2 regions of the Yersinia sp. 2541 StPb PI genome follow, and region 2 is predicted to be linked to the other one. Evidence: predicted binding sites of a transcription regulator. Region 2 holds the regulator's gene; the other holds the start of a gene.

Region 1 (3,425 bases), 3.2 Mb from region 2:
GCTACAAATCAGCCAACAGAATCTTTGAGCGCCGCTGATAGTTATACAGTTCCTGCTTCTGAATCGGTAAAACCTCTACTTCGGCAGGTGTAAAACCGCGTTCTTGGAACCAGTGAATACTGCGGGTGGTGAGTACAAACAATTTTTTAAGCCCCATCTGTCGCGCTTGATTAGCAACGCGCTTTAATAGCATTTCTCCCCGAGAAGAGCTGCGATAGTCAGGATGTACTGCCACGCAGGCCATCTCACCTATTTGTTCTTCAGGGAACGGATAGAGCGCTGCACAGGCAATCGTCAAATTATCCCGTTCAATAATCGTGAATTTGTCGATTTCCATTTCAAGCTGTTCCCGCGAACGACGCACCAGAATGCCTTGTTGTTCCAGCGGGCGAATCAATTCAAGTATGCCACCAATATCATTGATGGTAGCGCGGCGCACTTGTTCAGCACTCTCCATAACAATCTGTGTACCGATACCATCGCGGGAGAATAGCTCTTGGACTAGCGCTCCATCCTCCTGATAACTCAGTAAATGGCTCCGGCGCACACCGCTACGGCAAGCTTTCACTGCACCACGTAGGAAGCGTACCGTACCGGAGTTGTAATCACCCTCTTGTTCCAGATCTTCAATCCGTTTTTGAGCATCATTTGGGAACAGCTCTGAAATAATGTCACCTTCACTGTCAGTCACCCCTTGGGATGAACAGAAACCGATCATCTTTTCTGCTTTCAGTTTGATAGCTAACTGGGTGGCAACTTCTTCTGATGTGAGATTAAAGCTCTCGCCGGTCACCGATACAGCAACCGGGCCTAGTAACACGATTGCGCCATTATCTAATTGACGGTGAATTGCCTCTTCATCGATACGACGAATACGCCCGCTATGACAATAATCCACACCATCATCCACCCCCAGCGGCTGAGCAATAATGAAGTTGCCACTGACTACATTAATATGCGCGCCTTGTAGCGGGGTATTATTGAGACTCATTGATAGTCTTGCAGTGATATCCAACTGCAATAGGCCGGCTGCTTGTTTCACCATTTCCAGAGTTCGGGCATCTGTTACCCTGGTATGCTTGTGATAAATAGGTTCGTAATGATGCTGTGCCAAATTGCTGTCGATCTGTGGGCGCGCACCGTATACCACGACCAACCTGATCCCAAGGCTATGCAACAAACCGATATCATTGACGATATTCGCGAAGTTTTCATGCTCAATCGCCTCGCCACCCAACATGACAACGAATGTCTTGCCACGGTGCGCGTTGATATAGGGAACTGAGTGGCGAAATCCCTGGACCAGTTCAGTACTACGTTCCTTCACGGCAGACCCTCTTTGAATTTTTATTCGGTATTTTTGTATTTTTATTCTTTTTTGACCAAGATGGCAAGCACCAAATTACTATCAAATGCATATGTATGGCGTATCTGTATTAATAAATTGAATAACATAAAAATGTTTTTCTAATGACAGCGTGGGATTGATTCGTTAAAGTTTTTGCACATAAATTTTTTTGTGCGCTTTTTATTCATATTTTGGTAGTTACTTTGGAGTTACATGGCAGATTCAAATCATAATCCTGGGCGTCGTCGTCTGTTGCAAGGTGCTGCGAGCGCCTGGATGCTGAGTGTTAGTCGAGTTGGATTTGCTGCTTCCTCACATATTATTGCAGTCCGGGTTTGGCCCTCTTCAACCTATACCCGAGTCACGCTGGAATCCAATACTCCGCTGAAGTATCGTCAGTTCGCTCTTACCAATCCTGATCGTATTGTGGTTGATATTGAAGGGGTACATTTAAATAGCGTCCTGAAACAGATAACTAATCAGGTTCAGTCCGGTGACCCTTATCTGAAGCAAGCCCGAGTAGGGCAGTTTGATAAAAATACCGTCCGTTTGGTTTTGGAGTTGAAGCAGAGCATCAGCCCCCAGCTATTTACTCTAAAACCTTTTGCTGAATTTCGAAATCGTTTAGTGGTGGATTTATATCCCGCTCAGGGCAACAACTCTGCTGAGGACGATCCATTGTTGGCATTATTGGAAGATTATAATAAAGGCGACGTGGAGCGTAGCTTACCCGCAGAGACACCAAAAGCAGGCAAAGCAGGGCGCGATAGACCGATAGTTATCATGCTGGATCCTGGTCACGGCGGAGAAGATCCCGGTGCTATTGGTAGAAATAAAACCCGTGAAAAAGACATCGTGCTACAAATTGCCCGTCGGTTACGGGCGTTAATTCAAAAAGAAGCCAATATGCGGGTGTTTATGACCCGTAATGAAGATGTTTTTATCCCGTTGAAAGTGCGGGTAGCGAAGGCGCGCAAACTGCGAGCAGATTTATTCATTTCAATTCATGCGGATGCATTTACCAGTCAGGCGGCCAGAGGTTCCTCCGTTTTTGCGCTATCAACCAAGGGCGCAACCAGTACCGCCGCGCGTTTCCTGGCCCAGACACAGAATGAGGCCGACCAGATTGGGGGGGTTAGCAAAAGTGGTGATCGCTATCTGGACCATACCATGATTGATTTACTGCAAACGGCGACGATTAATGACAGCCTGAAGTTTGGTAAAGAAGTGCTGAATCGCATGGGGAAGATTAATACGCTGCATAAGAACCGTGTCGATCAGGCGGGGTTTGCTGTATTGAAAGCACCTGATATTCCTTCAATTTTGGTTGAAACAGCATTTATCAGTAATCTGGAAGAAGAGCGCAAACTACGTACCAGCCGTTTTCAGCAACAAGTCGCAGAATCTATTTTTGCTGGCATCAAAGCCTATTTTGCTAATGGTGGGGCGATGGCCCGACTTTAACGCGTAGGGCATTGTTATTGATTGAGATATATACCCTAAATAATTCGAGTTGCAGGAAGGCGGCAACTGAGATAATCCCGCTGAGTTGACGTTAGTCAATTATTCGGGTGAACGAAAGCAACCAACACACATGCGGTTTGAAATATGACGGGTATAAAGCCAGAAACAAAAAAACACCCTTGAGGGTGTCTGATGTTGATATGAAAATGATTAAGAATTGGTTGCGGGGGCCGGATTTGAACCGACGACCTTCGGGTTATGAGCCCGACGAGCTACCAGGCTGCTCCACCCCGCGTCCGTCTTAATACTATTTTCTATCTTACTACTTAGTCGTGTAATTGGTTGCGGGGGCCGGATTTGAACCGACGACCTTCGGGTTATGAGCCCGACGAGCTACCAGGCTGCTCCACCCCGCGTCCGTCACTACACTTTATTTGCTTCTCACTACTATTCTACCTAATTCGTCTTAACTTTCAAGACTATCGAACGACATTTGATACTGCTGGTAGCCAGTATCGGTTGGTTGCGGGGGCCGGATTTGAACCGACGACCTTCGGGTTATGAGCCCGACGAGCTACCAGGCTGCTCCACCCCGCGTCCGATTGAGCGCACT
Region 2 (3,425 bases):
ATGAGTAACGGTGGTTTTGGTGGGATTCATAACAAATTGCTGAGCGCTTTGGATAAAAAAGCGGAGCAATAAGCTCTATCGCAGGATTAAGTCGGATAAAAAAAGCCCCCGCGATAGCGGGGGTAAAGGGTTCGTCGGATAGACGAGGGATTATTCGGATGTGAGCTGACTTCAGCCAATACTTTGTTGCAATCAATACTCTATTCAATAAGCTAAAAATTAGTATTTATCTTTATTTTCAGTCTATTGAATAAATTATCAAGGTACGAAAGTATGCCCCTCTGAGCGGGGCATTTACTTTCACTGCTGGCGCTTAATCTTATTTGTAAATCTTAGCTGTGGCGTGCCAACCATTGTCTTGATGCATACCAATGATTTTGTATGCCGTAGCGCCTTCACTATCAGCTTTTTTCGCGATGGCCTGCTCAATATCAGAAGGAGCACCGGTAATCGCGCTCACACTGACTGCGCCTAAATCAGTCATTTTGCTTGCTTGGGCGGCATTGATTGATTCCGCAGCAGATGCGCCGAAAGCAACAACAGAAAGTAAACTCAGGGCTGCCAGAGTAGTTTTGATTTTCATGATTTTTCCTTAATCAGATTCAACAATCCAAAAGTACTTTTAATGATTCTGGTACTTTTAGTTTATTGTTTTTACTGTTTATTTAATTTTTTCGATTTGGGCTTCACGCCATTTTTGATCTATCTATTGCGAATTACTGGTAAATCTTGGCAGTGGCATGCCAGTTATTTTCTTCTCGCACTTCGATCACTTTGTAAGCTTTAGCGCCCATAGCATCAGCTTTATCAGACAGCGCCTGACGAATATCGGATGGTGCGCCGTTAAGGCCACTGACGGTAATGGTGCCCATTGGTTGTAATTTTTCAGCCTGACTCTCATTGATAGAATCCGCTGCAAAAACACCAAATGACAGTGCAGAGAGAATGCTGGCAGTTGCGATGGTAGTTTTAATATTCATGTTATTGCCTCTATTTATTCTTTATCACTTCGCATGAAGTGTGATTTACGTCACGAAAATGAGTATACATCTAGTAACTGAGAATATTAATAGCAAGCTAATAATATTTAAGGTCACTTTATCGCTAGTGACTACTTTTTAAGAACTAAAAGGAATAAAAAGTGATTAAAAAACAGCACGTTCAAGTAAAAACTTAATGTTTTCAATTGAATAAGCGTTTTTGACTAAAAGTGCGTTAGTCAGTGGTAGGTTTGACTGTAAGGGAGAGATAAGCAGAATTATTTTGTGGTTTAGACCGAAATCAGTAGTTATATGCCCTGGTTAAAGGCTATGAAGGTATGATTAATCGGATAACGGTGACAGGGATACAGTGCGGCGCAGAAGGCCGCATCTATATACATCAGACATAAAGATGTGGAATTAAAGCTCTTGTTCGAATAGCCCAAGAATGGCTTCATGCAGTTGTTTAACCGTAAAACCTCTGGCAGGCGTTGTGAAAATGGTATCGTCACCAGCAATACTGCCTAAGATCCCTTCAGCCTTACCTAATGAATCCAGCAGGCGGGCGATCAGTTGTGCCGCACCAGGGCTGGTATTAATCACAACGACTGAATCATTATAATCGACATCCAAGACCAGATTTTTTAGTGGGCTACTGGTTGTTGGCACCCCCAATTCTGCGGGTAAGCAGTAAACCATCTCCATTTTGGCATTACGCGTTCTAACCGCACCGAATTTGGTTAGCATACGTGAAACTTTGGATTGGTTGATATTTTCGAAGCCTTCTTCCTGCAAGGCCAAAACGATCTCACCTTGAGAACTGAATTTCTCTTCTTTCAATAACGCTTTAAACGCTTTGATAAGATCTTCTTGTTTTGCGGGATTACGCATTTTCTATGCCTTGATCAGTCAATAGTGAATAGGATTATTATGCATATAAATGAATTTTTATTCAACATGACTATGGAGTATTGGCGATAAAAGCACTGATATCAAGGTGTGGTGAAATTTTCACATCATCTTACTGTTACGATTATGCTAAATCAGTTTTTATCAACATTCGGCGCGAGTAACTAAAATGTTATTAAAATGATGTTGTTCTGATGTAACAGAAGGGTGTAATGTAACCGCCGATTAACCTGTCATGAATACTTCAGTAAATTTTAGAATAATGTGCGCTATATCATTAATGAATAAGCGATTTACTCTAAAATGCATACGTCTTATGCGCCTTTTTGATGCGTGATATCTCAATCTGACTGTTAATAGATTGTGTTTAAAATCACAATAAATTAAGGTGCCTAAATAGATGAATTCACGGCAAATTTAAATTAAATATAAAAAGGAGTATAGGATGAAAGTTGCAGTTCTCGGTGCCGCTGGTGGTATCGGCCAGGCCCTCGCTCTTCTACTCAAGACCCAGCTTCCTTCAGGTTCAGACCTCTCATTATATGATATCGCGCCAGTGACTCCCGGTGTTGCGGTTGACCTGAGCCATATCCCGACCGCTGTTAATATTAAAGGCTTCAGCGGCGAAGATGCTACCCCAGCCCTTAAAGGGGCCGATATTGTTCTGATTTCTGCGGGTGTTGCACGTAAACCGGGCATGGATCGTTCAGATCTGTTCAATGTTAATGCTGGCATCGTCCGTAATCTGGTTGAGCAAATCGCGCGTACTTGCCCGAAAGCATTAATCGGTATCATTACCAACCCAGTTAACACGACAGTAGCGATCGCCGCAGAAGTACTGAAAAAAGCCGGTGTTTACGACAAGAATAAATTATTTGGCATTACGACACTGGATACCATTCGCTCTAATACCTTTGTTGCTGAACTGAAAGGTAAGCAACCTCAAGATATCGAAGTGCCGGTTATCGGTGGCCACTCTGGTGTTACCATTTTGCCATTGTTGTCACAAATTCCAGGCATTAGCTTTACCGAGCAAGAAGTGGCTGACCTGACTAAACGTATCCAGAATGCGGGTACTGAAGTTGTTGAAGCAAAAGCCGGTGGCGGGTCAGCGACTCTATCTATGGGGCAGGCTGCGGCACGTTTTGGTCTTTCTCTGGTTCGTGCTCTACAAGGCGAAAGCAATGTTGTTGAATGTTCTTACGTTGAAGGCGACGGTAAATATGCCCGTTTCTTTGCTCAGCCAATCCTGTTAGGTAAAGAGGGTGTTGCTGAACGTAAAGACATTGGCAAATTGAGTGCGTTTGAACAGCAAGCGCTAGAAAGCATGCTTGATGTATTGCACAAAGATATTGAGTTGGGCGAGCAGTTCGTCAATAACAAGTAGTAGCAGGGGCTTAAAGCTGCCCCTGAGATAATATTATCAACCGCCGAAGCTATGCATCGGCGGTTTTTTTATGCCCGAAGAATAGCCGGCCGTATCCTCACTTTTCGGTCAAGAAGAACCCCTGTTTTCGGATCAAAATAGCGTGTTGG

The links. The regulator ArgR, encoded in region 2, controls arginine synthesis, uptake and breakdown. The targets are predictions, from matches to a motif close to ANTGAATAAAAATACANT.
Region 1: a site for ArgR is predicted at 1,360-1,377, ahead of argA (amino-acid N-acetyltransferase). Genes of this name have one in related genera too.

Annotation. Positions count from the first base shown of each region.
Region 1 is NZ_JAZGQB010000001.1:970,359-973,783, forward strand. It holds gene argA (amino-acid N-acetyltransferase) at 2-1,327, opposite strand; gene amiC (N-acetylmuramoyl-L-alanine amidase AmiC) at 1,562-2,812, shown strand; tRNA gene V1953_RS04170 (tRNA-Met) at 3,031-3,107, opposite strand; tRNA gene V1953_RS04175 (tRNA-Met) at 3,152-3,228, opposite strand; tRNA gene V1953_RS04180 (tRNA-Met) at 3,333-3,409, opposite strand.
Region 2 is NZ_JAZGQB010000001.1:4,207,042-4,210,466, reverse strand. It holds gene mpl (UDP-N-acetylmuramate:L-alanyl-gamma-D-glutamyl-meso-diaminopimelate ligase) at 1-72, shown strand, start outside; gene V1953_RS18885 (YdgH/BhsA/McbA-like domain containing protein) at 320-583, opposite strand; gene yhcN (peroxide/acid stress response protein YhcN) at 717-980, opposite strand; gene argR (transcriptional regulator ArgR) at 1,401-1,871, opposite strand; gene mdh (malate dehydrogenase) at 2,335-3,276, shown strand; gene V1953_RS18865 (helix-turn-helix domain-containing protein) at 3,345-3,425, opposite strand, start outside.